DNA from 2 places in the Rhodoferax sp. GT1R46 genome. Region 2 is predicted to be linked to the other one. Evidence: riboswitches for the same ligand, from Rfam matches in the RefSeq annotation. Region 2 holds a riboswitch; the other holds the start of a gene.

Region 1 (14,818 bases), on a different contig from region 2:
GCCTGTGAGCAGGGCGCTCTGGGTCTATGACGAGGACCGGCTCAATGCCGCTCTGGACTCGGCGCTGGGTGGTTCGGTTCTGGGACTGATTGTTTACGACGATACGGACAAGGAGGTCGCCAGCCGATGGCTTTCCGGCCATGCCGGGGCGCAACCGGGCGTGGACGCTTCCGAGGGGTTCACGATTGACCTGCCACCCATCAGCGAGCGGGACATGGGCCGCATTCAGGTCAGTTGGTCTGACGCTGCGCAAAAGGCGGCCCTCAAGCTCACTTTGGCGCGTGCGATTCTTGAGATTGTGCTGGTCAATCTGCTGTTGCTGGGCCTGTTCTGGTTCAGTGTCGACCGGCTGGTATTTCGGCGGGTGGGGCTGCTGCAGCATGCGCTGGACTACGCCGCCACGCGCGAACATGCCGCAGATATTGTGCCCATGCCGGTTTCCTATCAGGATGAGTTTGGGGCCCTCACGCACAGCATCAACGTCATCACCCAGCGTCTGGGTACTGAACTGGAGGCGGGTCGCGAGTCGGAGGAGGAAGCCCGCGCGGCGCTGACCAATTTGCAGAACGCGCAGGATGGTCTGGTGCAGGCCGAAAAAATGGCGTCACTGGGCCGGTTGGTGGCAGGCGTTGCGCATGAGCTCAACACGCCCATTGGCAACATCGTGATGGTTGCCAGCACCCAGCAGGAGGTGGCGCAGGGTCTGGTGCAGTCAGTGGCCGCAGGCACGCTGACGCGCAGCAGCCTGTCCACGTTCGCGGAGCGCACCTCTGAGGGTGCCGGGCTGATGTTGCGCAGCGCCAACCGGGCGGCAGAGTTGATCCAGAGTTTCAAGCAGGTTGCGGTCGACCAAACGACCGACCAGATGCGGGACTTCGATCTGGCGGAACAAATGGGCGAAGTGCTGTCCATCATTACCCATGTGCTGGCAAAAACATCGATCAGGCTGGAGGAACACCTCGAACCCGGCATCGAGATGCACAGCTACCCCGGTCCGTTGGGGCAGGTCATTACCAACCTGGTGATGAACGCCATTGCGCACGGATTTGACGGCAAGCAGTCGGGGACCATTTCCGTGGCCTGCGAGCGCCAGGGTGACTACGCGCACATCACCGTGGCCGACACCGGCAAGGGCATTCCCCCGAACAACCTGAACAAGATTTTCGATCCTTTCTTCACCACCAAGCTGGGCCAGGGCGGGACCGGCCTGGGCCTGCATATTTCGCACAACATGGTGTATGGCCCGCTCGGTGGGCGCATGTCGGTGCAGAGCACGCTGGGGGTTGGTGCCACGTTTACGCTGGACATTCCCTGCCGCGCCCCGGTGGGTGCGCAGTAGCGATGCGAAGGGGCTAGGCGGGGAGCAAGTCCATCAGGAGCTGCAACAGGCGGGCCATTTCTGCATGGGAGTCCAGAAAAAACTGCGCGCGAGAGCCGGGGGCATCCCGTCCGATGCGCATGGTCAGCCAGTGGCTCGGGGCGATCTCAAAAACCGCTTCATCGTTGACATCATCCCCCACGAACAGCGCAGCGCCCGATTCTGAGCGGGCAACCAAGCGTTGCACGGCGTCTCCCTTGTTGGGTGCATTTTCAGCCACCAGATTGACGACGAACTTGCCGCCAAAGGTGTGCAGGCCCGGACCGATGTGGGCGATCGTGGATGTAATGCATCGCTGGGCTTTCTCCCGGACGCGTGCCAAGCGGTAATGCATGCTCCGCGAGGTAGGTGCGGGCCGATGCCAGTGCCCGTTCATGCGCCGCTATGAGGCTGCAGACGACTTTGGTCGACCGGAAACCGCGTTCAATGTGTGTTCGTTCTGGCGCATTGACGCCCTGTCACGCATGGGGCGCGAGCAGGAGGCCCGGGAAATTTTTGGGCAATTGCTGGCTTGTCGTAACCATGTGGGACTCTTGTCCGAAGACACCTTGCCAGCGACGGGGGAGCTCTGGGGGAATTTCCCGCAGACCTACTCCAGGGTGGGTCTGATCAACGGAGCTGTTCGCCTTTCAAAACCGTGGGAGAGCTTTGTCTGAAGTCTGCACCTGCCGCCGCCGCGCGCCCAGCAATGCCACCAGCCCCACCGTGGCGACCCCGATCAGGACTGCTGGAAACGCCACGGTGGGCGACCAGTCGATCAGGGCGCCCGATGCCGCAGAGGCCACCAGGCCGCCCAGTGTGTAGGTGAGCACCAGCACGGAGGTGCTGTTGACCAGGGTGATGCCTTTTTCGCGGGCACCAATGTCGATCATGCACAGGGTGTAGAGGCTTCCGCCCGCACCTCCCCACAAAAATACAATCGGCCATGCCAGCCAGCCCATACGGGCGACAAAGGGCAACATGCAGCTGGAAGCCAGTGTGATGGCGGCAAACACTACCATGAGAGTGCGACGACCTTGCGCCTGGTCCTTGAAGCGGTCGGCTAGCAGCCCGGCGGGGATCATCAACGCCACGCCGCCGAGACCACTCACCGACACCAGCAGCGCCGCGCTGGCCGCGCCCAGACCCAGTGCCAGGCCGTAGAGCGGCAGAATGGACGTCACCCCGGTCTCAAAGAATCCACCCACAAATCCCGCCAGCATGATGATGGGGTGCGCGCGCAGCGCCATCCACAGGCCCTGCACACCCAGCCTCGCCGTGTCGGTATCCGTGGCAGCGGGCACCTTGGGAATGAAGGCGGTCCACAACAAGCCCAGCGCGGAAAACCCCACCACAACCCACAGTGCGCGCGGGTTGTCCGCGCCTATCCACACCAGCGCGGCAGGGCCGACGATGAAGGTGGCACTGACCAGGGTCTGAAAGAAGCCCACATAGCGTCCGCGTTGCCCTGGTGGAGAAAACTCGGCGATCAGCGCCTCGGCCAGAACCCAGCGCAAGGCCATGGCCAGGCCAGAAGCCATGTTGAGAGCAAACCAGACCCAAAGCTGGTCAAAGCGGGCAAACAGCACGGCTGACAGCGTGAGAATGCCCGCTGCCATCCACATCGCCGGTCTGCGCCCCAGTTTGTGGGCCACAGCCGATGCAAACGGAGTCATCAAAAAAATGCCCAGCCATCCTGTCGATGCAAAAAGCCCGGCCACCGTGCTGGACACATCTGCGCCCTTCATGCGCAGCAGGAGCAGCGGCATCAACATGAAATGGCTAACCAGCTCAAAGAAGGTGGAGCCAAAAATGCTGACCAGGCCCAGCCGCGCACCGGCTACCGGTGCTTGAAGGTTGGCGGGGGTTGGGTTCATGTGCGGCGTGCCTCCAGAATGGCGTGGGCCACCTCGGAAAAGCCGGCGCCACGCGCGCTGGGAGTGACGTAGCGTGGCAGATGCGCCAACTCTGCTTCAAAGCGGCGGATATTGGCCACGCCCACGCTGTTGTCAAAGGCTTCGAACATCAGCTGGTCGTTGGTGGAATCGCCGACAAAAGCCCATCGGCACCGCTCGGCGTCCAGATTGCGTTGCAGCAGTCGCTGCACGATCCAGCGCGCGCCTTCCCGCTTGTTGTGTCCGCCAAACCAGCCATTGACGTGGATGCTGCTCACGGACGCATTCATCCCTTCGCTGCGCAGGATGCGCACAACCTGGGCGATGCGATCCGGCGGCAAGTGCGTGAATTCACTGTGGTCAATCGCGATGTCGGTCTCCCGCCCGGGCGAGTCCTGCGCCAGTGTGGTGCCAGGCACTTCGCGCAGCACGCGCTGTGCCACCAGCTGCATGCGCGCGTAGTGGGTGGCCCGGGTGGCGGCATCCTGTCGATACAGTTTTGATAGCGGCTCACGTAATAGGGACGGGGGCTGCAGCCCGTTCTTATCAATAATCTTACCGGGAATCAGTGCCACCGAACCGTTCTCGGCCACGATGGCATCTACCGGCCAGCAGGTTGCAAATGGCGCGCTCCAGCCCACCGGGCGCCCGGTAATCGCGATCACAGTCAGGCCGGCGGCCTGGAGTTGCGCCAATGCCTGCAGCGCGTCCGGCGTGATGGCGCCATCGGTCGTCAGTGTGTCGTCGATGTCGGTGAACACGCCGACGAGCTGGCGACGATCAGCGCAGGGCCACGACGACAAGGGGTGCATCAGAACCTGCGGGAGTCGGATCAACCAGCGGTCTGCAGCGCCAGGCCCGCGTGTTCGCGCAGCGGGTGAAAGTGAATTTTGGGAAAACGCTCCTGCGCCAGCCGCACGTCATACGGGCTGGTGCACAAATACGCAAGCGTATTCGCCGCATCGCGCGCCATGCGCATGGGGTAGGCGTCGCAAAAGGCTTTGAGTTCTTGGGGCGTATCGGCGGTGATCCAGCGCGCGCCGGTGTACTGGCAGCCTTCCAGGCGGATGTCGGCGTCGTACTCGCCCTTGAGGCGGTGCTGCACCACTTCGAATTGCAGTTGACCCACGGCGCCCAGCAGCATGTTGCCGCCGACCTCGGGTTTGAACACCTGAATGGCACCCTCTTCGCCCAACTGTGCCAAGCCTTGCTGCAACTGCTTGGTGCGCAAGGGGTTGCGCAGCACCACGGTCATGAACATTTCGGGGGCAAAGAAGGGCAGGCCGGTATAGAGCAGGTTGACCGAGCCGTCGGTGATGGTGTCGCCCAGCTGCACGCCGCCGTGGGTGGTAAAGCCCACGATGTCGCCCGCGTAAGCCTCTTCCACCGCTTCACGGCGCTGGCTCATGAAGGTCACCACGCTGGTGGGACGTAGCTCTTTGCCGGTGCGCATGACCTTGAGCTTCATGCCCGGTGTGTACTTGCCCGAGGCCATGCGCACAAACGCAATGCGGTCGCGGTGGTTGGCATCCATATTGGCCTGCACCTTGAACACCACGCCGCTGAAGGCATCGTCTTCGGGCTGTACTTCGCGCACCACGGGTTGGCGGTTGACCAGAGTGGTGCTGATGCGGAGCTGGGGCGATGGGGCCAGATCCACAAGGGCGTCCAGTACTTCCATCACACCAAAGTTGTTGACACCTGAGCCAAAGAAAACCGGTGTCTGCTTGCCTGCCAGAAAGGCCGCGTGGTCCCAGGTGGGTGACGCGCCGGTGGCCAGCTCCATGCTTTCCATGGCAGTCGTCCACTCGTGGCCAAAGCGGGCAAACAAGGTTGCCTGGTCGCTCAGGGGGATGGTGTCAAAGTCCTGAGGGCGGCGGTCCTTACCACCGTCAAACACCGTCATCATTTGCGTGCGCAAATTGATGATGCCGCCAAACGATTTTCCCTGGCCCACGGGCCAGGTCATGGGCACGCACGGCATGCCCAGTTCACGCTCAATCTCGTCCATGATGTCCAGTGGTTCGCGCACTTCGCGGTCCATCTTGTTCACGAAGGTGATGATGGGCGTATCGCGCTGGCGGCACACCTCAATCAGGCGGCGGGTTTGGGCTTCGACACCATTGGCCGCGTCAATCACCATCAGGGCCGAGTCCACGGCGGTGAGCACGCGGTAGGTGTCTTCCGAGAAGTCCTTGTGGCCGGGGGTGTCCAGCAGGTTGATGACGTGGTCCCGGTACACCATCTGCATCACCGAGGACGCAACCGAGATACCCCGTTGCTTTTCAATCTCCATCCAGTCCGATGTGGCGTGACGTGTGGCTTTGCGCGCTTTGACCGAACCGGCAATCTGGATTGCGCCGGAGAACAACAGGAGCTTCTCGGTCAGCGTGGTCTTGCCAGCATCGGGGTGGGAAATGATCGCAAAGGTGCGGCGGCGGCGGGTTTCGGCAAGGAAGGACATTGGAGGCAAGCAAAGCCACCGTCCGGAGGGTCTAAAAAAACCCGCGTGACGGAAGCTGTAATCAGGAAAAGGCTAGAATTATCGCTTTCCGAGGAGCGATGCAGCTCGTCAGGCCCTTTTTTGGCAATCGCCAGGGTCGCGAGTGAGGCTCGGAAACCGTTGCTCCCCTGGGGTAACGCAAGTCAACTGCGCTCACCCACTGGTCTGTGCGGTGAGTCATTTCCCGGTTTATCGCGCAGCCCCGTGGTCTTTCAAATTGATTTTTGGAGTGAGCCATGAGCGTGTTGAAACCTGTCAAAACTGAAGATTACAAAGTAGCCGACCTGAGCCTGGCCCCCTGGGGCCGCAAAGAGTTGACCATTGCCGAGACCGAAATGCCCGGCCTGATGGCCATCCGCCAGGAGTTCGCCAAGGCGCAACCCCTCAAGGGCGCGCGCATCACCGGCTCGCTGCACATGACCATTCAGACCGGCGTGCTGGTCGAAACGCTGCAAGCCCTGGGCGCCGAAGTGCGCTGGGCATCGTGCAACATCTTTTCCACGCAAGACCATGCTGCGGCAGCGCTCGTTGCCAAGGGCACGCCGGTGTTTGCCTACAAGGGCGAGACCCTGGCGGACTACTGGGATTACACCCACCGCATCTTCGAATTCGGACCCAAGGGCAGCAAAGCTGAGGGCCCCAACATGATTCTGGACGACGGCGGCGATGCCACGCTGCTGATGCACCTGGGCGCCCAGGCTGAGAAGGACATCAAGGTTCTGGCCAAGCCCGGTAGCGAAGAGGAAATCTGCCTGTTCAACGCCATCAAGGCCAAGCTCAAGGTCGACGCGACCTGGTATAGCCGCCGCCTGAAACACATCATCGGCGTGACGGAAGAAACCACGACTGGCGTGCTGCGCCTGAACGAAATGTCCGCCAAGGGCACGCTGGCTTTCCGTGCCATTAACGTGAACGACTCGGTGACCAAGAGCAAGTTCGACAACCTGTACGGTTGCCGCGAATCGCTGGTGGACGCCATCAAGCGCGCCACCGACGTGATGATCGCCGGCAAGGTGGCTTGCGTAGCCGGTTACGGCGACGTGGGCAAGGGCTCTGCCCAGGCCCTGCGTGCTTTGAGCGCCCAGGTGTGGGTGACCGAAATCGACCCTATCAACGCCCTGCAAGCCGCCATGGAAGGTTACAAGGTTGTAACCATGGAATATGCCGCTGACAAGGCCGATATTTTTGTGTCCGCCACCGGCAACAAGAACGTCATCACCTACAAGCACATGGAGGCCATGAAGGACCAGGCCATCGTTTGCAACATTGGTCACTTTGACAACGAAATCGACGTCGTTTCGCTGGAAAAGCTGAAGTGGGAAGAGATCAAGCCCCAAGTGGACCATGTGATCTTCCCGGCCAAGGGCAAGAAGCCTTCGAAGCGCATCATTCTGCTGGCCAAGGGCCGTCTGGTGAACCTGGGTTGCGGCACTGGCCACCCCAGTTTTGTGATGTCTTCGAGCTTTGCCAACCAGACCATCGCCCAGATTGAACTGTTTACCAAGCCCAAGGAATACAAGTCTGGCAAGGTCTACGTGTTGCCCAAGCACCTGGACGAAAAAGTGGCCCGTTTGCACCTGGCCAAGGTGGGTGCCATGCTGTCGGAACTCACCGAAGAGCAGGCCGCCTACATCGGCGTTTCCAAGTCTGGCCCTTACAAAGCCAACACGTACCGCTATTGATGCGGGCCGATCAACTCCTGGTAGTGCGCAACCTGGCGAGCACCCGCTCGCAGGCCCAGCGCCTGATTGCCGACGGCGTGCAGTGGAAGAAGGGCGATGAATGGAAAACCGTGGTCAAGAATGGCGACGACATTCCTGAAGACGCCCCGGTCCAGCTGCTCGACGATTCCGAAGCCCGCTACGTGTCCCGTGGCGGACTGAAGCTGGAGGCCGCCTTGAAGCAGGTGGGCCTGTCGGTAGAAGGCTTGGCCTGCCTGGATGTTGGTCAATCCACCGGGGGTTTCACCGACTGCCTGTTGCAGCACGGTGCACGCATGGTGGTGGGTGTGGATGTGGGCAGTGCCCAGCTGCACCCCCAACTGCGCGAAGACGGGCGGGTGCTGTGCGTTGAAAAGGTCAACGCCCGTGCGCTGGATGCTAGCGATTTGATAGCTGCTTGCGCAAATTACACGGGGGCTGGCGGCCTGTTTGACCCTGAAAATGAAGAAGCTGAACCGTTCGTTCCCGCGTTTGATGTGGTGGTGGGCGACCTGTCCTTCATCTCGCAGACGCTGGTGTTGCCCGCCATCGTGCCGTTCCTGAAGCCAGGCGGCACCTTGCTGATGTTGGTCAAGCCGCAGTTTGAGTTGCAGCCGGGGCAGGTGGGCAAGGGCGGCATTGTGCGAGACGCTTCCCACTACCCGTTCATTGAGACGCGCCTGCGCGACGCCTGCACCGCCCTTGATCTGACCGTGACCGCGTGGTTCGACTCACCCATTGAAGGGGGCGATGGCAACCGCGAATTTTTCATTTGCGCCCGCAAGCCAGGTGCCCTTGTTCCTCAAGACTGATTCCGCCATGATCCAGACGACCCGCATTCCCGTTAGCCTGGAATTTTTCCCGCCCAAAACCCCGGAAGGGGCCGAGAAGTTGCGGGGAGTGCGTCAGCAGTTGTATGCACTGAAGCCCGAATTCTGTTCGGTCACCTTTGGTGCGGGAGGCTCCACGCAGGAGGGCACTTTCAACACGGTGCGCGATATTCTGGCAGAGGGCGTCAGTGCAGCATCGCACTTCTCCTGTATTGGGGCAACCCAGGCTACGGTGCGCGGGCAACTGGCGACGCTCAAAGCGATGGGCGTAAAGCGGATTGTTGCCCTGCGTGGCGACTTGCCCAGTGGCTACGGTGCGGGTGGCGAGTTTCATTACGCAAGCGATCTGGTTGCTTTTATTCGGGCGGAAACGGGCGACGATTTTCATATTGAAGTGGCGGCCTACCCGGAAATCCACCCCCAGGCCAAATCACCCGACAGCGATCTGCAGGCCTTTGCAACCAAGGTGCGTGCCGGCGCCAACTCCGCCATCACCCAATACTTCTACAACGCGGATGCGTATTTCCGTTTTGTGGAGGATGTCGATGCCATGGGTCTGAACGTGCCCGTGGTGCCCGGCATCATGCCTATTACCAGCTCGACCCAGTTAATGCGTTTTTCGGATGCCAGTGGGGCCGAAATTCCCCGCTGGATCCGCTTGCGCCTGCAAAGCTTTGGCGACGACACGGCGTCGATCAAGGCGTTTGGCCTCGATGTGGTGACCGAGCTGTGCGACCAGCTGCGCGCCGGTGGTGCACCGGCCATTCACTTCTACACCATGAACCAGAGCACTGCGACGCTGGCCCTGTGCGACAGGCTGGGGCTGATCGTTTCGTAAGCGCGGGCTTAAATGTCCATCGCCGGACGATGCTCGTCCGGGCCCACAAATTTCCAGGCTCCCACATAGCAGGCTGATAACCAGGCCAGCATGCCTGCGAGGCCGATGGCCAGCCAGGAACTGAACCAGATTCCATCAAACGCACCGAACATGCTTGCCCTGAATGCCTTGATCACCCAAGTGAATGGCAACCAGGGGCTCAGGGTTTGGTAGATCCCCCCACTCAGTTCCACTGGCAAAACGCCGCCGGCAGAAGACAGTTGCAGAATCAGCAATATCAGGGCGGCGGCTTTGCCCGCATCCCCAAAGGCACGCGTGAGCGCCACAATAATGAGCAGAAAGGTGAGTGACGCGAGCACCAGGGTCAGCATGAAAGGTGCAAGCCGGTCGATGTGCAGGTCCAGCATGAACAGTGTCATCAGCAACACAACGGCGGATTGCGCAACCACAATGCCAGACAGGATGCCCAGCTTGCCCATGAGCCGTGCGGGTCGGGACGCCTCTGCGGCAGTCGCAGGCAGGCGCCGCAGGTGGAAGAGAAAGGCGGACATGACGGCCCCCATCCAGAGGGAGGTCGCCAGAAAGTTGGGCGCGAATCCTGCGCCATTGTTGGGCACCGGAGCCACAATTTCCAGGGCGGGCTCAACCGAATCGGCCAGGCCGCGCGCGCTGCCGTCGGGCGCGTTGATGTCGCCGGGCAGCGACTGGCTGAGCAGGTCAATGCCTGCAGCCAATTCCCGAGAGCCCGCCTTGAGTTGGACCAGCCCGTTGTGTAACTCCCGGGCTCCACCGGCCACGGAGCGGCCGCCCGTTGTCAGTTCGTCGAGTTTGGCGTCGGGCGGAAGGCTAACCGCCGCGGTATGGATGCCGCCACCCAGTGCGGTCATGCCATCGGTCAGTTTGCCTAATCCCGCGTTGAGCCTTTGCGTTCCCTCTGCGAGTTGCGATTGGCCGGTTCTTGCGCCTTGAAGGCCTCCGGTCAATTGGGTTGCACCCGCTGCCAACTGGCCAGCACCTTCGGCTATGCGCCCGCCTACGATGGGTATGCCCTTGGTTTCATCGCGCAGCTTGCCGCCGCCTTCTGCCAGTTTTTGTGCGCCCGTCTGTAACTCTTGCAGACCTTGGCCCAATGCCGCATGCCCCGTGACCAGTTCGTTCGCGCCTGCTTTCAATGCCGCCAGGTCTTGTGCCGCCGGACGCTGCTGGTCCATGGTGCGCAGACCTGCACCCAGCTGTTTGACGCCATCGGTGAGTTGGCCCACACCATTACCCACGCCGTCGGCACCGCTGGCCAGGCTTTTGGAGCCGGACTCCGCCTTTGCCAAACCATCCTCTAGCCGATGGGCGCCGTCTTTCAGTGACGCCACCCCTTTTCGTAGTTGGCCCACCTTGTCAATAGAACCCGTGGCCGTGCTTAGAACCAGAGACCAGCGTTTTTCGTTCAGGTTGATATTGACCTGATGCCCCAATTCGGAAGCAAACCGCTTGGCCAGATTGGCACCGTTGTAGTTGTTACCCTCGGATACATACATGACCAGGCGTCCACCGGCCGCCTCATTGCCCGGCACGGCGTTGGCGCTGAAGTCCCTGGGAATGATCAGCGCAAATCCCAGATCGCCCTGGCGAACGGCTCGCTTCGCGTCTTCCTCAACGCGGTAGTCTATAAAACCAAAGGTTCGTTTCTGCTTGAGGGTGGCGACAATGTCCTGCCCCATGTTGACCGCCTGTCCGCGGTAATCCAGACCTTGATCCAGGTTGACGATGGCGGCCCTCAGCTCGCCGGTGTGTGCGCCCGGGTCCCGCACACTGGAAAGATAGATCAGGGCATACAGTGCGGGGATCACAATGACCCCCACGGTGGAGATTCTCAGCTTGGGGAAGCGCCTGAATAGCGTGAATTCCTGTTGAACGATGGCCCACACACTACGGAAAAAACCCATCGCCAACTCCTTGTCTCAGCCGCCTGAATCGAGGGTAAACGTCGCGTGTTGATCCTGTTTGAGTACGGCCGCCATTTGCGGCAGTGCCAACAGCAAAGCCGCCTTCAGCGTGTGGGGTGGATTGATGATGAACATGCCACTGGCAGGCAGACCCGGACGAACGACTTCACCCTCACTGTCTTGCAGCAACTTGCTGTTCTTGACGGTGAGCGTGGCATTCAGCCAACTCTTGCCCGCCTTGTTGGCCAGCGTTTTCAGCTTTTTGGGTAAATCATGGGCTTCCGGGCGGGGAATGATGGGGTACCAGACTGCGTAGGTGCCTGTGGCAAAGCGCAAGAGGGAATCTGCCACCATTTCCGCTACGCGGCCATAGTCTTGTTTGATTTCATAACTGGGGTCGCAGAACACGAGTGCTCGCCTTGACGGGGGCGGCAGAAACTTCTTGATGCCTTCAAAGCCGTCTTCGCGCAGGATCGCCACTTGACGCCCGGCTTCGAGCTGGGCAATGTTGGCCGTCAATGTTTTGATATCGGTGGGGTGAATCTCAAACAGCTTGAGCTTGTCGCGATCACGCGCCTGCACCACGCGATGAATGATGAAAGGTGAACCCGGGTAGACCTTGTGGCTCCCTTTGTTGTTGAAGCTGGCCACCATGTCGAGGTAGTCCTGCAAGGCCGGGGCAACCGGCTTGGGCAGCGCGCTGGCGACCAATTTAAGAAAGCCTTCTGCCGCTTCCGCACTGGTCTGCGCATAGTCGCCGTCCAGGCGATACAGGCCGGCTCCCGCATGCGTATCAAAAACGGTTAATGCGGCATCTTTTTGCGTCAAATGCCGCAGGACGGCCAGCAAAACGGTGTGTTTGAGCACGTCGGCATGGTTGCCGGCGTGGAAGGCGTGACGATAACTGAACATCCCCTATGATACCGGCACAGGGTTTGGCCACATTGGCTGCCCAATGCAAATGTTGGAAGATCCTGGCCAAAGAGGCGTCGTTCCCGGCAGCCAGGAGAATAATAATCGCATGAGTGATCCCGAAACCCTGACCGTCGTGCCCGCAGAATTGCCCTTGGGCCACATGGACGCACTTCCGCCCGGCACCATGCTGGGTGAGTTTGAGCTGCAGGGCTTGTTGGGGGTGGGAGGCTTTGGCATGGTCTACCGGGGGTATGACCATTCCCTGCACCGGGCCGTCGCCATCAAGGAGTACATGCCATCGGCGCTGGTGGGGCGTGTGCAGGGCATGCAAGTCACGGCCCGATCGACTGCGGATGCCCAGCCTTTTCAGGCCGGGCTTAACTCGTTTATTGCCGAGGCCCGGCTACTGGCCCGGTTTGACCACCCCTCTCTGGTGAAGGTGTATCGTTTCTGGGAGGCGAACAATACCGCTTATATGGCGATGCCCCTGTACCAGGGTATGACCCTCAAGCAGGCGCGCAGTGCCATGGGCGGGCCGCCGCCTGAAGAATGGCTGCGTGCGGTTCTGTGGTCGGTGCTGGAGGCGTTGAAGGTGCTGCACGGTAACGGCACCCTGCACCGCGATGTGTCGCCGGACAACATTTTTCTGCAGGACATGGGCCCCCCGGTGTTGCTGGATCTGGGGTCGGCAAGGCGGGCCATCATTGATGACAGCCACAAGCACACGGCAATTTTGAAAGTCAACTACGCGCCCATCGAGCAGTACGCCGATGCGCAGGACTTGCGAGAGGGGGCCTGGACCGATTTGTATGCGGTTGCCGCGGTAGTGCATGGCTGCCTTTGCAACGAACCCCCACTGCCTGCGACGATTCGCGTGGTCCGCGACCGGATGCCGTCGTTTGCGCGGGTCGCAAAAACGGTGGAAACGCATTTCAACCTGCCCTATTCGCCCCGGTTTATTCAGACAATCGATCACGCGCTGGCCCTCCAGCCAACCGCACGGCCCCAAAGCGTGGAGGCGTTTGCGAAGCAAATGCACTTGCGCGCCCCAGAAAACATAGCCCAGTTTGATTGGCGCTTGGCGCTTGGCGATAGAACGACACTGGGTGATTTTGACGAATCCGCGCAAGACAATTTGCCCACGGTGCCGCACCTCGTAGCGTCAGAGAAGACACGTCCCGACAGCGCGGAGCATGTCGAAACCGAAGTGGCTCTGCCGAAGAGGATTTCCCGGTGGTGGTGGGCCGGGTCAGTGCTTGTGCTCCTCATTGCGTTGGGGTTAGGCTACAAAAATGCGACGACGCGGGTAGAGGGTGATGCGGCTTCTGCTCCGCCGCCTTCCGCGGCTCCGGTTAAAACTCTGGCACAGGAATCAGCACCAGTACCTATATCCCCGTCTCCAGTTCCCCCGGTCGATGCAAAGGCCCGGAACCCCGATAGACCCAAATCTGCAGTGAGGTCTGATGCTTCCCGCGCGGCGGTGGAGGCCGCGCGTTCCAAACCCCGAGCGGAACACCGTGAGCTGTGTGCGGATAGCAACATACTCACCCGGTCCATGTGCATCTACAACGAGTGTCAGAAGCCTGAGTTTGTGAAGTTGGCTGTGTGTGTGGAAGATCGCCAGCGGTGGGAAGGCCGCAATAGATTTGGTCAGCCTTGACCGGGTGAACTCCTCGGTGTGCCGCAGATTCTGTGCGAAAAAGCAGGGGACTGGTCAGAAAACCCTGAATTTCGTATAATAGAAGGCTTCGCAGCGCTCTTGTGGTTCCGCGGCGAAGATGCCAACGGTGAGAGCCGCGATGGCAAACCCCACCTAAGAGGTTCCCTTAAGAGGAACGCCGACCGTGGAAAAGAACCCGACAAACCTGCTTTTAAAAGAGAAAACTTATGTCAACTTTCAGCGCAAAACCCGCTGAGGTCGTGCACGAGTGGTTTGTGATTGACGCGACCGATAAGGTCCTCGGACGAGTAGCCAGCGAAGTTGCTCTCCGTTTGCGCGGCAAACACAAGGCCATTTACACGCCTCACGTAGATACTGGTGACTTCATCGTCATCATTAATGCAGCCCAGCTGCGCGTCACCGGCGCCAAGTCGATTGACAAGGTGTACTACCGTCACTCGGGTTACCCCGGCGGCATTTCGTCCACGAACTTCCGCGACATGCAGAACAAGTTCCCAGGCCGCGCTTTGGAAAAAGCCGTCAAGGGAATGTTGCCCAAGGGACCCCTGGGTTACGCCATGATCAAGAAGCTCAAGGTGTACGGCGGTGCAGAGCATCCCCACACCGCGCAGCAACCTAAAGTCCTGGAAATCGCTGGCATCTCCAATGCCGCAGTGAAACTTGCAGCACAAGGAGCCGCCAAATGATCGGTGATTGGAACAATGGTACCGGCCGTCGCAAATCCAGCGTTGCCCGCGTATTCCTGAAAAAAGGCTCCGGCCAAATCGTCGTGAATGGTAAAGACATCTCCAAGTTCTTTGGACGTGGCACTTCCATCATGATCTGCAAGCAGCCCTTGATGCTGACCAACCATGCCGAAACCTTTGACATCATGGTCAATGTGGCCGGTGGTGGCGAGTCTGGCCAGGCAGGTGCAGTGCGCCACGGTATTACCCGCGCCCTCATCGACTACGATGCAACGCTCAAGCCTGAGCTGAGCAAAGCTGGCTTCGTGACCCGTGACGCGCGCGAAGTTGAGCGTAAGAAGGTCGGCTTCCACGGTGCACGTCGCCGTAAGCAGTTCTCCAAGCGCTAATTCGCTACTGCAACAGTCTGTTGCAAATTCTGAAGCCGCCAGAGCGCAAGTTCTGGCGGCTTTCTTTCGTTTGGCTGATAGACT
Region 2 (14,818 bases):
CCGCGACTGGCGGTTTCACCAGGCTCCAACGGCACATTATTCACAATACTGTGCGCAAATTTTAGTCTTATGACATCGCGCTGTGCGTGAACTTTACGCGCTAAACGTATGAATTAGTTCACATATTGGCTGCAAATCTGGCCTTTGGAGCTAGCCACTCTTGCCCATGGCCGCCTGTCCCATGTTCCACAAGGGCAGGAAAACACCCAACGCCAACAACAAAACCAGCACGGCGATGACGGCCAGCAAGATGGGCTCGATGGCCGCCGACAGACCCTTGATGCTGTAGTCGGTGTCGCGCTCGTACATCTCGGCAATCTCAAACAAGAGCGAATCGAGCTCCCCGGTTTCTTCTCCCACCGAGATCATTTGCAGCACCACCGGCGTAAACACGCCTGTGGCTGCCGCGCAGCGCGAAATGCTCTCGCCACGTTCAATGCCGTCGCGCATTTGCTCGATGCGGCTGCCGATATAAGTGTTGTCCACCGTCTGCGACACCACCGTGAGCGCCTGCACCAGCGGAACGCCGCTTTGGCTGGAAAGCGCAAAGCTGCGTGCAAAGCGGGCCAGGGTGGCCTTGAGAATGATTTCGCCCACAATAGGCAGCTTGAGCTTGCGGGCATCCCACCGGTAGCGGCCCTCCGGTGTGCGCAAATAGCCCCGAATCAACACCACCGAGACAAATGCCAACGCCACCAGCAAGGGCCACCAGGCCAGCATCCAGCTGGAAAAGGCCAACAAACCGCGGGTAATCAGGGGCAGCTGGGCATTGAAGCCAGCAAACACTTTGGCAAAGACGGGAATGACGAAGATGTTGAGAATGACCACCGCAACGGCCATGGCAATCATCACAAAGATGGGGTAGCGCATGGCCTGCTTGATGCGCTCGCGCACATCGCGCTCAAACTCCATGTGCTCGGTCAGGCGCAAAAACACTTCAGTCAAACGGCCGGTCATCTCGCCCACCCGGATCATCGAAATATAGAACGCACCAAACAGCTCGGAGTGGCGCGCCAGCCCGGCCGACAGCTCACGCCCCTGATCCAGGCTGGAGCGAACGTCTTTGAGCATCTCCACCATGGCGGGCTTGGTGGCCGATGCCTGCAAACCTGCAAAGGCCCGCAAGATGGGCACACCGGCTTTGTTCAGGGTGTACATCTGGCGGGAAAAGACCATCAGATCTTCGTCCACGATGGGTTTGCGGGTAAGCCGCGCAAGCCAGCCCTCCGTTTGTGTATCCGTGGTCACTTTGGCCAACGCAATGTGCACGGGCGCCACGCCGATGGACAACAACTGGTCGGCTACGCCGCCTTCGGTCATGGCATCGAGCTGACCCTGAACCACCTCGCCGCGGTTGTTACGCCCGCGCCAGTCGTAGATTGCCATGGCGGGTTAATCCTGCGCGTCAGAGTCTTCGATGTCGAAACCGACGCGCAGCGCCTCGGCCATCGACGTGCGCCCCTGGCGCACCAGCTCCAGCGCGTGGTAGGCCATGGTGTGGCCCTTCATGCGGTCTCGCGCGGCGCGCATGAAGGCAGCAGGGTCAGAGTGCGAGGCGGCCTGCGTCAGCACCGCATCCATCTCCAGCAACTCATACACGCCCTGACGACCCGAATAACCGGTTCCATTACAGGACGAGCATCCACGCCCCCGCTTGGGGATCACCGTTTCACCGGCTTCCAGCAAAGACTGCAACCAGGACTCTTCTTGCGGTGAAGGCGCATGTGGCTCGGCACACTCCACACAATTCAGCCGCACCAGGCGCTGGGCAATAACGGCCTGCAGCGACGTGGACACCATGAAGGGTGGCACACCCATGTCCAGCAAGCGAAACGGCGTGCTCATGGCATCGCGGGTGTGCAGGGTGGACAGCACCAGGTGACCCGTGATGGCTGCACGCATACCAATCTCGGCTGTTTCAGCGTCACGCATTTCACCAATCAAAACCACATCCGGATCCTGGCGCAGCACGGAGCGCAGCACCCGCGCAAACGTCAGATCGATCTTGTCATTGACCTGCACCTGGGTGAGGCCCGGCAGGCGGTACTCAATAGGGTCTTCAACTGTAATGACTTTCAACTCGGTGGCATTGATTTCCGCCAGCGCGGCGTACAGCGTGGTGGTCTTGCCGGAGCCCGTGGGTCCCGTGACCAGCACCATGCCCGCGCTACGGCCCAAAATCTCCCGAAACCGCGCCAGCATGTCGGTCGGCATGCCAATGCTGTCGAGACGGCGCATGCCGGCGCCCTGGTTGAGCAGACGCATGACCGCAGATTCGCCATAGGCCGTGGGTAGCGTCGACAGGCGCACATCAATCGTGTGGTCTTTCAGACGCACGCTGAAGCGACCGTCCTGCGGCAGGCGCTTCTCGGAAATATCGAGTCCCGCCATGAGCTTGAGCCGCTGGGCCAGTGCGGCACCAATGCGCTTGTCGGCCTGGGTCTGGGTTTGCAGCACGCCGTCCACCCGCACACGCACCTGCAGACCCGCCTCTTGCGGCTCGATATGCACATCCGACGCGCCCACCTGCATCGCATCTTCAAACAGGGATTGCAGCAGGCGCACAACGGGCGCGCCTTCAATGCCGGCGGAGGCAGTGAGTTCGCCAAAGTCGACAGTGTCACCGAGGTCTTTTTCCAGTGCGCGGGCCAGGCCGCTGATCTCTTCGGTACGGCGGTACAACCGGTCAAACGCGAGGGCCAGCTGGCTCTCGGGCACCGCAGCGATGCCGATGTTGCGTTTGAGAATGCGGGTGAGTTCGTCAAAGGCGAATAGATCCAGTGGATCGCCCAGCGCCACCAACAACGTGTCGCCCTTGTCCTCCAGCACCAGCGCCCGAAAGCGTCTAGCCGCTGATTCGGGCAGCAGCTTGACGACTTCAGCGCGAAAGGGGAAGGTCTTGAGGTTGACAAACGGAATACGCAACTGGCGCGCCAGGCCGTTGGCCAGCAACTCTTCCGTGATGATGCCGGTCTCAATCAGCAAGCGGCCCACTTTTTTGCCGGTGGTGCGCTGCAGTTCCAGCGTTTGCTGCAGTTGCTCCTGGGAAATCAGGCGTTGCTGCACCAGCACGTCGCCCAAGCGCAGTTTCTCGGGGCGGCCTGGGGCCGGTCGCGGCGCGTCCGGCGCGGCGGGCGCTGCAGCTGCCATGTTCATGTCGGGCTCCTGTGCCTGATATCAATTGTTACGACAGGGCCACTCCCGTGGCGCAACAAGTACTTCGCTTTTGAGCGCAACGTTCAAGAACAATTTGCGGCCGTCACAGCGGCATTGCTATAGGTTGGGACAGCGCCCACCACAGCCGTAGTTGTGTAGGTAATGGCGCAAGCCGCATGTGTTGCATCCGGCGTCACCGTGAAAACGGTGGCAGACGTTGCAACGGGCACATAGTCTGGCAACGCTACACCGGCCGTTGTGGCCAGACCCGCGGCGTAGCCGATTGAGGCCAGTGCAGTGGTGGGGTAACCGTTTGCCATCACAACAGTGTTCCCGTCCATAGTCACCGGACTACCCGCAGCCAATTGTTGCGTCAGCTGAACGGAATGGGCGAGAACTGCCGCCGCTTTAATAGAAGCAAGTGCGCCATTCATCTTCGCAATTCTGGCGTCCGCTTGCAGTGCGACAAATTTGGGCAAGGCGATAGCGGCCAGTACACCGAGGATGACGATGACCAAAACCAGTTCAATCAGGGTAAAACCTTTTTGCTTGCCAACCATCTTTGTGTTCATTTGAACTCCATTGCGTAATTATTGGGTGCCGTAAATGTCCCAGAAGCGGCATTTCTGCTCGGTGCTCACACCAGTTTCGCATTATGGGCCAGTGGCGAAGCTTCTCAAATACGCGGGCAAATATCCGCTTCTTCCGGCTTTCGTTTAGAGATTCGGCGCCAGCAAGCGCTGCAACTCCGTCTGGTTCAGGTTGCGCCGTTTCGCAAGATCCTGCACCTGGTCATCACCGATCTTGCCTACGTTGAAATAGGTGCTGTCGGGGTGCCCAATGTAGAAGCCGCTCACACTGGCGGCGGGCGTCATGGCCAGGCTTTCGGTTACGCCCATGCCGATTTCTTCGCAACGCAGCAGGGCAAACATGTCTTTCTTGACGCTGTGGTCCGGGCACGCCGGGTAGCCGGGTGCCGGGCGAATGCCCTGGTATTTTTCGGCGATCAGGTCCCCGGTCTCCAGGGCCTCCTGCGGCGCATAACCCCACAGGTCCGTGCGCACGCGGTGGTGCAGCGCCTCGGCAAAGGCTTCGGCCAGGCGGTCGGCCAGCGCCTTGAGCATGATGGACGAGTAGTCGTCATGGTCATCCAGAAAGTACTTTTCCTTCTTCTCCGCGCCAATGCCGGCCGTTACGGCAAACATGCCGGCATAGTCCTTCGCCACACCGTGCGGCGCCACAAAGTCAGCCAGGCAGCGGTTGGGCATCATGACGCCGTCAATCACCTGCTTTTGCGTTTGCTGGCGCAGGCCATACCAGGTCATGGCGCGCTCGGTGCGGGTCTCGTCGGTATAGAAAGCAATGTCGTCATCGTTCACCGCGTTGGCCGGGTACAGGGCCACCACTGCATTGGCAGTGAGCCAGCGGCCTTCAATCAGACGCTTGAGCATGCGCTGGCCGTCGGCATAGACGCGCACCGCCTCTTCTCCGACCACCTCGTCTTTCAGAATGGCCGGGAACGGGCCTGCCAGATCCCATGTCTGGAAGAACGGGCCCCAGTCGATGAACTTGGCCAATTCGCTCAAGTCAAAATTCTTGAACACCCGGCGGCCAATGAATTTGGGTACCGGTGGCGCGTAGTGGCTCCAGTCCACCACGGTCTTGTTGGCGCGGGCCTGCGCCAGCGGCCAGATGGGTGTCTGCTTTTTGTTGGCATGCTGGTGGCGCACGCGCGCGTAATCCGCATTGATCTCGCCAATGTACGCGGCCGCCTGGTCGCTCAACAGGCTTTGCGCCACGCTGACGCTGCGCGACGCGTCCGGCACATAGACCACCGGGCCTTCGTAGTGCGGGGAAATGCGCACGGCGGTGTGCACGCGCGAGGTGGTGGCACCACCAATCAGCAAGGGGATCTTCTTGATGCGGAAGTAGTCGTCCTTTTGCATCTCGCCCGCCACATACTGCATTTCTTCCAGACTGGGGGTGATCAGGCCGGAGAGGCCGATGATGTCGGCACCTTCGACCTTGGCGCGCGCCAGAATCTCGTGGCAGGGCACCATGACGCCCATATTGACGACGTCAAAGTTGTTGCACTGCAGGACCACGGTGACGATGTTCTTGCCGATGTCGTGCACATCACCCTTGACGGTGGCAATCACGATCTTTCCTTTGGTGCGCACATCGCGCCCCGCGGCTTCATCCAGTCGCTTTTCTTCTTCAATGTAGGGAATCAAATGCGCCACGGCCTGCTTCATGACCCGCGCGCTTTTCACCACCTGGGGCAAAAACATCTTGCCCTGACCAAACAGGTCACCCACGATGTTCATGCCGTCCATGAGCGGACCTTCGATCACATGCAGAGGACGGCCACCCGTGGCCAGCACCGCCTGATACGCCTCTTCGGTGTCTTCGACAATAAAGTCGGTAATGCCGTGCACCATGGCGTGGCTCAGTCGCTGACCTACGGATGCGGGCGCCTCGGCAGTACCGCGCCACTCCAGCTTTTTGCTGTCGTCTTTGGCGCCGCTCTTGGCGGTGTCGGCAATCTCGACCAAACGCTCGCCGGCGTCGGGTCGGCGGTTCAGCACCACGTCCTCGACCCGCTCGCGCAGTTCGGGCTCCAGCGCGTCGTACACCCCCACCATGCCGGCGTTGACGATGCCCATGTCCATACCGGCCTTGATGGCGTGGTACAAAAATACCGTGTGAATGGCTTCGCGCACCGGGTCGTTGCCGCGGAATGAAAAGCTCACATTGCTGACGCCGCCAGAGACTTTAGCCCCCGGCAGATTGGCCTTGATCCAGCGCGTGGCTTCGATAAAGTCGACCGCATAGTTGTTGTGCTCTTCAATGCCGGTGGCAATGGCAAAGATGTTGGGGTCGAAGATGATGTCTTCTGCGGGGAAGCCGACCTCGTCCACCAGAATACGATAGGCGCGCTCGCAAATTTCGGTCTTGCGCGCGTAGGTGTCGGCCTGGCCTTTTTCATCAAACGCCATCACCACGGCGGCGGCACCGTAGCGGCGCACCAGCTTGGCTTGCTGCTTGAAGGCGTCCACGCCCTCCTTCATGCTGATGGAGTTCACGATGCCTTTGCCCTGCACGCAGCGCAGCCCGGCCTCAATCACGCTCCATTTGCTCGAATCAATCATCACCGGCACGCGCGAAATATCGGGCTCGCTGGCGATCAGGTTCAGGAAACGCACCATGGCGGCCTGGCTGTCGAGCATGGCCTCGTCCATGTTGATGTCGATGATTTGCGCGCCGTTTTCCACCTGCTGGCGAGCGACGGCCAGAGCCTGCTCAAAGTCGCCATTCAGGATCATGCGGGCAAAGGCTTTGGAGCCCGTGACGTTGGTGCGCTCACCGATATTGACGAACAGGGATTGTGCGTCGACGATGACCGGCTCCAGGCCGGACAGCATCATGGGGAGAACCATAGGGTTGGACATGGGATTGACCTGTTCAGCAGCCATCAGGCGGCTTCTTTGTAGAAGAAATTGCGCTGCAGTGAGCGCGCCGCGAGCGGAGCCACTGCCTGGCCGATGGCACCAATGTGGTCGGGCGTAGTGCCGCAGCAGCCACCCACAATGTTGACCAGTCCCTCGGCGGCAAACTCGCGCACTAGGCGCGCAGTCACATCGGGTGTTTCGTCAAAGCCAGTATCGCTCATGGGGTTGGGCAGACCCGCGTTGGGATAGCAGCTAATAAAAGTGTCCGGCGCCACGCGCGCCAGTTCCTGAATGTAAGGGCGCATCAAGGCCGCACCCAGCGCGCAATTCAGTCCAACGGCCAGGGGCCGTGCGTGGCGCACGCTGTGCCAAAACGCCGTGACGGTCTGGCCACTCAGAATGCGCCCGGACGCATCGGTCACGGTGCCGCTGATGATCAGGGGCAGGCGCTCGCCCGATGCCTCGAAGTACTCGTCAATGGCAAACAGCGCGGCTTTGGCGTTGAGGGTGTCAAAAATGGTTTCCACCAGCAGCACGTCGCTGCCACCTTCGACCAGGGCCTTGGTCTGGTCGTAATAGGCGGCGCGCAACTCTTCAAAGGTGACATTGCGTGCGCCGGGGTCGTTGACGTCAGGGCTGATGCTGGCGGTTTTGGGCGTGGGGCCCAAGGCACCGGCGACCAGGCGCGGTTTGTCGGGGGTGGAGAACTTGTCGCAAGCGGCGCGGGCCAGTTTGGCGGATGCCAGGTTCATCTCGATAGCCAGATCGGCCATGTCGTAATCGGCCTGGGCTACCGTGGTGGCACCAAAGGTGTTGGTCTCGATCAGGTCGGCGCCAGCAGCCAAGTAGGCTTCATGGATGTCGGTGATGACATCGGGGCGCGTGAGGCTGAGGAGCTCGTTATTGCCTTTGATGTCGCGGTGAAAATGCGTGAAACGATCGCCCTGGCTGAGCGGCCCGGTATAGCCCGCGCCTCGGTACTGCGCTTCGCCCAGCTTGAAGCGCTGAATCATGGTGCCCATGGCGCCATCCAGAATGGCGATGCGTTGGGCCAGAATGCCCGGCAATGCCTGACCGCGGGTGTAACGGGCGGCAGAGGAAACAGCAGAAGAAACGGGATTCATGGAAGCGGCTCACCTTGTAGTTTGAACAAGTGAGCGCAGTTGACAAACCCAAGCCTGGTGGCCTTTGGAATCTGCTGAAAAACAGGTCCTGGCCGCTGCAGCGCTCCTTGGGAAGCCGCTATTTTAATGCACTCCACCAATCGGCGTTCGCCACCGCTTTCGCCAGGTCGCGCCAGGACCGGTGGCGACTTGCCCGACAATAGAGGCCTACCGTGAACGGGCGCCGGCTCGTTTAGCATCATTTTTGCCTCTAGCCCCCGTAAACACTGCGCAATCAGCTACTGTTTTGATAGCAAACGACTCTTCCATCTCCAGCCAGACCTGCCACTCCATTTTGGAAGAGGTGTTTGGCTACGCGCAATTCCGCGGCCCGCAGCAGGCCATCGTGGAACACGTTGCCAACGGCGGGGACGCGCTGGTTCTGATGCCTACGGGGGGCGGCAAGTCGCTGTGCTACCAGATTCCCGCCATTGCCCGGGAGCGCGAGGGGCTGGGCCTGACCATCGTCATCTCGCCGCTGATTGCGCTGATGCACGACCAAGTGGGCGCCCTGCACGAGGCGGGGGTGAGTGCGGCCTTCCTCAACTCCACCCTGAGCAGCGAAGAGGCCTACCAGGTCGAGCAGCGCATGCTGCGCGGCGAGATCACGCTCTTGTACGCCGCGCCTGAGCGCATTACGACGCCCCGGTTTCTGGCCCTGCTCGACTCACTGTATGACCGCCACAAGCTGAGTCTGTTTGCCATTGATGAGGCCCACTGCGTGAGCCAGTGGGGCCACGACTTCCGGCCGGAATACCGCGCGCTGACCGTGCTGCACGAGCGGTATGCCGGCGTGCCACGCATGGCATTGACGGCCACGGCCGACGACCTGACGCGCGAAGACATTCTGGAGCGCCTCCAGTTGCAGGATGCGCGGGCCTTCGTCAGCAGCTTCGATCGTCCCAACATCCGTTACAGCATTGTCGAAAAGACCGATGGCACCCAGCAGTTGCTACGCTTTATTGCCCGCGAACACGAAGGCGATGCGGGCATTGTGTATTGCCAGTCGCGCAAGAAAGTGGAGTCCATCGCCCAGACGCTGGTGGACGCCGGTATCAACGCCCTGCCCTACCACGCTGGGCTGGACAGCAAGCTGCGCCAGAACCACCAGGACCGCTTTTTGCGCGAAGAAGGTGTCGTCATGGTGGCGACCATCGCCTTTGGCATGGGCATCGACAAGCCCGACGTGCGCTTTGTGGCCCACCTGGACATGCCCAAAAACATTGAAGGCTATTACCAGGAAACCGGGCGCGCCGGGCGCGACGGCCTGCCTGCGAATGCGTGGATGGGGTATGGGCTGCAGGACGTGGTGAACCAGCTCCGCATGATTGACGAAAGCCCGGCGGGGGAAGAATTCAAACAGGCCCTGCGCGGCAAGCTCGACGCGCTGCTGGGTCTGGCCGAAGCCACAGACTGCCGCCGCGTGCGCTTGCTGGCCTATTTCGGCGAAGCCAGCCAGTCCTGCGGCAACTGTGACAACTGTTTGAATCCCCCAGCGGTGTGGGACGGCACCGATGCCGCGCGCAAGCTGCTCAGCACCATTTACCGCATTCAGCAGTCCAGCGGTATGTCGTTTGGAGCCGGGCATGTCATGGACATCCTGCGCGGCAAGACTACCGAAAAAGTCACCCAGCATGGGCACCAGGCCCTGAGCACCTTCGGCATTGGCGCCAGTTTTACCGAACTGCAGCTGCGCGGCGTGTTGCGCCAGCTCATTGCCATTGAAGCCGTTGCCGTGGATGCACAGGCCTACAACACCCTGCAGCTCACGGAGCAATCGCGGGCGGTTCTCAAGGGTGAGGTGGTGGTGCAGTTGCGTGAGTCAGTGTCGGCGCCTGCGGATCGCAAGCGGCGGTCCGGGGCCGGATCTGCGGTGGTCAAAGCCCCTATCGCGCTGGATGGAGCGGGTCTGGAGCGCTACTCCGCTTTGAAAGCCTGGCGCGCCGACGTAGCGCGAGAGCACAATTTACCGGCGTACGTGATTTTTCATGACGCCACGCTGGCTGCAATTGCCAAGCGAGCCCCGCAAACTCTGGATGACCTGCAGGGCATCAGCGGAATTGGCGCCAAAAAACTGGAAGCCTACGCGCAGGAAGTGTTGCGCGTGGTATCTATCGACTGATTAGTGGCGCTGGAAGCAGCTCTCGTAGGACATGGCTGCACCACTCATGGTGTTCTGCAAGCGCGCAAGGGCGCGGCTGTGGCGATCGCCACCGGTTTTGTCGGCCACATGCTTGCGGTGGTACTGGACCAGCGCATGCAGTTTGGTGCGACAAGCATCCAGAACACCTGCAAAATTGAGCGCAATGTAGGCCGAGTGGTCTGCATTGGTATGGCGGAACTCGTCGGCCCAATAATCAAACAATTGGCCTTTGTAGGTACCTTTTTCAGGGACTTTTATCGTTTCTTTGTGCATATCAACTGGTCAAAATGAAAGAAATAGATACTTTCAAAGCCGTTCAGTCTCTTTTCCAACGAGCTGGCGCTTTCGGGCATCTGCTGCGCTATATGACGGCCGGCGCATCCCGGCGGTTGACAAAGGTCATAAATAAAACGAAGTGACTTAACCGTCGATTGACTGGTTCACTGCAAAAACCCCATGCCGCGGGCTTCCCTTACCTCCGGTTTGATACGGTGCTCCGCCTCCAGCTGGTCCAGATATTCGTCCGCCTCCAAGGTGGCATCCAGTATGAGTGCCTGCCGTTTGACGGCGGCAAAGTCACCCAGACAGAGCTGATCCAGGGCGGCCAACCGGGTTTTCAGGTCTGAATGCAGGCCGGACATATCGCCAGCGCAGGCCTCGGTGACAAACAAGGCTTCCCGCTGCGTCCGGGTCAGCGGCTTGAACTGAATCTTGAAGGTGAACCGGCGCAAGGCCGCCTGGTCAATGCGGTCCATCAGGTTGGTGGTGCAGATGAAAATACCGTGAAAACGCTCCATGCCCTGCAGCATTTCGTTCACCTCGGTCACTTCGTAACTACGCTGGGCACTCCGGCGGTCCTGCAAAAAGCTGTCGGCCTCGTCCAGCAGCAACACTGCGTTCTCGGTCTCGGCCTCCCGGAACATGGCGGCCATGTTCTGCTCGGTCTCACCGATGTACTTGCTCATCAGATCGCTGGCCTGGCGCACGATGAGGGGCTGGCTCAGGGTAGTGGCGATGTGTTCGGCCAAAGCGGTTTTTCCGGTGCCCGGAGGGCCGTAAAAACACAGGGTTCCATGGCCGCGCGACTGCAGCGCCTGCACGATGCGGGGGATCTCAAAGCGGCTGGCTACATTCAACAGCGCCGGATCGTAGCGGGTGACGGCCTGCTGGCGTGCACCGTCCAATGCCCGGTTACCCAAGGCCAGGTCGGCATTTTTGAGCTGTCGCTCGATCAGGCCTTCCAGTCCCTCGTTCTCGGGCTTGAGAGAGGCCAGCCCCGCAAAACGCACCGCGGTGCGGATTTGCGCCGGTGTCAGCCCCTTGCGCCGGGTCAGCCGCGCCACGAACGCGTCTGACACCGGCACCCCCGCCAATGTCTTGCGCACCAGTTCTTCGCGCGCGCCGGGCGGCGGCGATTTCAGCTCCAGGTGGTAGGCAAAGCGGCGGCGAAAGGCCGGGTCAATCTGCTCAATGCGGTTAGTCACCCAGATGGTGGGCACCACGTTGGACTCCAGCACCTGGTTGACCCATGCCTTGCCGCTGACACTGCTGTTGGGCGGCGCAGCGGCGGCGTCCGCACGGGCCATCCAGTGTGCCGCTTCGCTGGACAGCGGGGGAAATACATCCTCCACCTCGTCAAACAAGAGCGCCGCCTGGGCGCTGCCCTTGAGGAACACCTGAGCGATTTGCAGCGACCGGTACCGGTCCCGACCGCTCAGGGAGTTGCCATCGCGGTCGGCGTACTCCACTTCAAACAGCTCCAGGCCCGCGGTTTGCGCCACCACCTTGGCCAGTTCGGTCTTGCCGGTTCCCGGCGGGCCGTACAGCAACACATTGATTCCCACTTCCTTGCGCGCCACGGCATGGGCCATCAGGGTGCACAGCACCTGCGCGTCTTCGGCGACAAAGGCGAAGTCGTCGAGCGCGAGGGTGCTCTTCGTCGACAGCCGGGTGAACACCGCCATCAACTCGGCTTGGTCGCGGTACTGGCGCATCAATACGGGGGGAAGCTTCTCGCTGACTTTCATCAGGTCAGCCAGGTCGGTAATATTGTGCTCGGATATCAGGTTTTCGACCAAGCCGATGCGCTCCAGCCGGGAGCCGGCGCGCAACGCCTCGGCTACCTGCTCGGGGTTGACGCCCGCCACCTCGGCAATGGCGGCGTAGGCTTCGGGAGCGTTGTTGACCTTGAACTCAACCAGAATGCTGCGCATGTCGCGCTGGTAGCGGGCCAGCGTGCCGTACAGCAACAGCGCGCGCTCGGCCTTGTTGAGCTGCAGCAGGCCCGCCAGCGCGTTGATGTTTTTCTCGACCAGCGTGGACTGCCGCTTCAAGGAGTGGCTCAGCCAGTCACCGGTTGCGGACAGGACCGAGATCAGGTCCTTGGGCTGGTCTTTGGCGTATTCATCCAGAAAAAAATACAGCGTGGCTTCGTCATACGGGCCACGCCACACTCCGTAACGCGCCAAAAAATCCGTAGCACCCAGTGCATCGTGACCGCGCCAGAGTTCATTGCCAGCGCAGCGGCGCGCCAAAAACTCCCGCAAGCGGGCCAAAACCGATACCGGCCACACGAGGTGCCGCCCAGCCAAACCCACAATGCCATTGAAATCACGGCGCACGTTCAGGCTGGCGCCCTGGCGCGCAGCCAGGGTGAGCACGAAGTGTGAACACATCAAGTCCAGCACCGGCGCTTCGAGCAGACCGGGCGAAGGGATCAAGTGCCCCTCAAGGGGCTGCAACAACGAACGCTTGGCCATCCAACGCCTCCAGCACAGTTGTGTGACGCATTCACCATACCGCAGACTGGCGGAAGATGGAAGCATTGGGGGGAAAGATTTACCCCAAACCGGATGACAATGGCGCCATGGTTGAATACAACGACATCGTCCTGGCCGCACAACGGCTGCACGGGCACCTGCTGCAAACACCCTTTGTGGCATCCAAGACGCTCTCCGACATCACGGGGGCACACGTCTTTCTGAAGTTTGAAAATCTGCAGTTCACCGCCTCGTTCAAGGAGCGTGGTGCCTGCAACAAACTGGCCCAGTTGACCCCCGAGCAATCGGCGCGCGGCGTGATTGCCATGAGTGCTGGCAACCATGCGCAAGGAGTGGCATATCACGCCCAGCGCCTGGGGCTGCATGCGGTCATCGTCATGCCGCGCTTCACACCCGGCGTGAAAGTGGAGCGGACGCGGGGCTTTGGTGCCGAGATCATTCTGCATGGCGACACGCTGGACGAAGCCCGCAGCCATGCCCTGGCCGTAGCGGAGCAACGACAGCTCACGTTTGTTCATCCCTATGACGATGCTGCCATTGTGGCTGGCCAAGGTACGGTCGCCCTGGAAATGCTGCAGGAAGTGCCTGATCTGGACACGCTGATCGTGGCAGTGGGCGGCGGGGGCCTGATTGCCGGCATGGCCACCGTGGCCAAGGCACTCAAGCCTACCATTGAGGTGGTGGGTGTGCAGACCGTGCGCTTTCCGGCGATGTTCAACGCAGTCAAAGGCACCCACCTTGCGCAAGGTGCCAGCACCATCGCCGAAGGCATTGCCGTGGGCACCCCCGGGCATATTCCGCTGGACATCATCCGCCGCAGGGTGGACGACATGGTGCTGGTGGACGAAGGTGACATCGAGCAGGCTCTGGTGATGCTGCTCGAAGTGGAGAAAACGTTGGTGGAAGGCGCGGGCGCTGTTGGCCTGGCAGCTTTGCTGAAATACCCGGAGCGCTTTCGAGGCAAGCGCATCGGCCTGGTGCTGTGCGGCGGCAATATCGACCCTCTGCTGCTGGCAGCCATCATCGGACGCGGCATGGTGCGGGCGGGGCGTCTGGCGCGCATTCGCGTGGGTGCCCGCGATATTCCCGGTTCGCTGGCGCAGATTACCGCCACCGTGGCAGAAGCGGGAGCCAACATCGATGAAGTGCACCACCAGCGCGCGTTCTCGGCGCTCTCCGCCCAGAATGTGGAGATTGAACTGGTCATTCAGACCCGCGGGCATGCCCATGTGGAGGATGTTCTGGGCGTCTTGCGCAAGGCCGGGTTTGACGCACAACTGGTTTAGGCGGGCTTGTAGGTAAAATCAGTCTCAATAATCCAAGTCATTACCAGAAAGCTCTTCATGTCCGCACCCACCCCCCACACGCCTGACCACGAAGTTGATGCGGTTGAGGCAGTTTTGCCCATGATCCCAATCGTGCTGCCAATCGTCGGCGGCGTACTGATGTTTCTTCTGGCGTTTATCGCCGTCTCAATGGCCTGAGGGTTACCCCGAAACCGCCCACATCAGGTTCGCAAGGGCATGATGTGAATGGCCTGCGGTGCAAAACGCACCGCCAGCCGGGAGCCCGAGCCCACACCCATGGCGCGCAGGTGCGCCGTCGACAGCGTCAGCGTGAGACGCTCCGACGGCAGGTTGTTTGGTACCAGCGTGCACAAGCTTGTTTCGCCGAGTTCCAGTACCTCCCGCAAATTGCAGTCCAGCATATTGACCGGCTCTGCCACTGGCACATTTCCCGAGGCTGGGACGGCTGTTGGCCACGGCATGACTTCCATGGATTCTCCGGCCAATACCCATCCCACTTCGACCCCGTCATCAATGCGGCTTTTGTCAACCGTGTGGAGCACCAGGGTTTGGGCTTGCGGGTCTGCCGGATGGCCTGACCAATGCAGGGCGCCCCAGCCGGTCTGCGTCTGGTGGAAGCGCCCCTTGAACAGATTTTGAATGCCCACCAACTGCGCCACGCGGGCGTTGCGCGGCTGGGAAAAAACCTTGGCGGGCGTGCCATTCTGCAGCGTGGTCCCCGCATCAAGAATCACCACCCGGTCGGCCAGTCGACGGGCTTCCAGCAGGTCGTGGGTTACCAGCACCATGGGGGTCGACACGTGCTGGCGCAAGGCAG

The links. Region 2 has a riboswitch for S-adenosylhomocysteine ahead of AC097W_RS07360 (homocysteine S-methyltransferase family protein). Riboswitches for the same ligand answer to the same signal wherever they lie in the genome.
Region 1: another riboswitch for S-adenosylhomocysteine. It lies ahead of ahcY (adenosylhomocysteinase); the one in region 2 lies ahead of AC097W_RS07360 (homocysteine S-methyltransferase family protein).

Annotation. Positions count from the first base shown of each region.
Region 1 is NZ_JBWMBC010000010.1:54,170-68,987, reverse strand. It holds gene AC097W_RS18560 (sensor histidine kinase) at 1-1,339, shown strand, start outside; gene AC097W_RS18555 (trehalose-phosphatase) at 1,353-1,712, opposite strand; partial or broken gene AC097W_RS18550 (glycoside hydrolase family 15 protein) at 1,738-2,034, shown strand; gene AC097W_RS18545 (MFS transporter) at 2,008-3,234, opposite strand; gene AC097W_RS18540 (HAD-IIB family hydrolase) at 3,231-4,064, opposite strand; gene AC097W_RS18535 (peptide chain release factor 3) at 4,085-5,716, opposite strand; S-adenosyl-L-homocysteine riboswitch at 5,801-5,917, shown strand; gene ahcY (adenosylhomocysteinase) at 5,992-7,437, shown strand; gene AC097W_RS18525 (TlyA family RNA methyltransferase) at 7,437-8,267, shown strand; gene metF (methylenetetrahydrofolate reductase [NAD(P)H]) at 8,275-9,123, shown strand; gene AC097W_RS18515 (YhgE/Pip domain-containing protein) at 9,132-11,063, opposite strand; gene AC097W_RS18510 (23S rRNA (adenine(2030)-N(6))-methyltransferase RlmJ) at 11,079-11,975, opposite strand; gene AC097W_RS18505 (serine/threonine protein kinase) at 12,085-13,638, shown strand; gene rplM (50S ribosomal protein L13) at 13,866-14,345, shown strand; gene rpsI (30S ribosomal protein S9) at 14,342-14,734, shown strand.
Region 2 is NZ_JBWMBC010000002.1:399,440-414,257, forward strand. It holds gene AC097W_RS07340 (type II secretion system F family protein) at 151-1,386, opposite strand; gene AC097W_RS07345 (GspE/PulE family protein) at 1,393-3,156, opposite strand; gene AC097W_RS07350 (pilin) at 3,240-3,728, opposite strand; gene metH (methionine synthase) at 3,873-6,632, opposite strand; gene AC097W_RS07360 (homocysteine S-methyltransferase family protein) at 6,632-7,732, opposite strand; S-adenosyl-L-homocysteine riboswitch at 7,757-7,847, opposite strand; gene recQ (DNA helicase RecQ) at 8,019-9,893, shown strand; gene AC097W_RS07370 (hypothetical protein) at 9,894-10,187, opposite strand; gene AC097W_RS07375 (ATP-binding protein) at 10,355-12,673, opposite strand; gene AC097W_RS07380 (threonine ammonia-lyase) at 12,781-13,980, shown strand; gene AC097W_RS07385 (hypothetical protein) at 14,038-14,178, shown strand; gene AC097W_RS07390 (ABC transporter ATP-binding protein) at 14,202-14,818, opposite strand, start outside.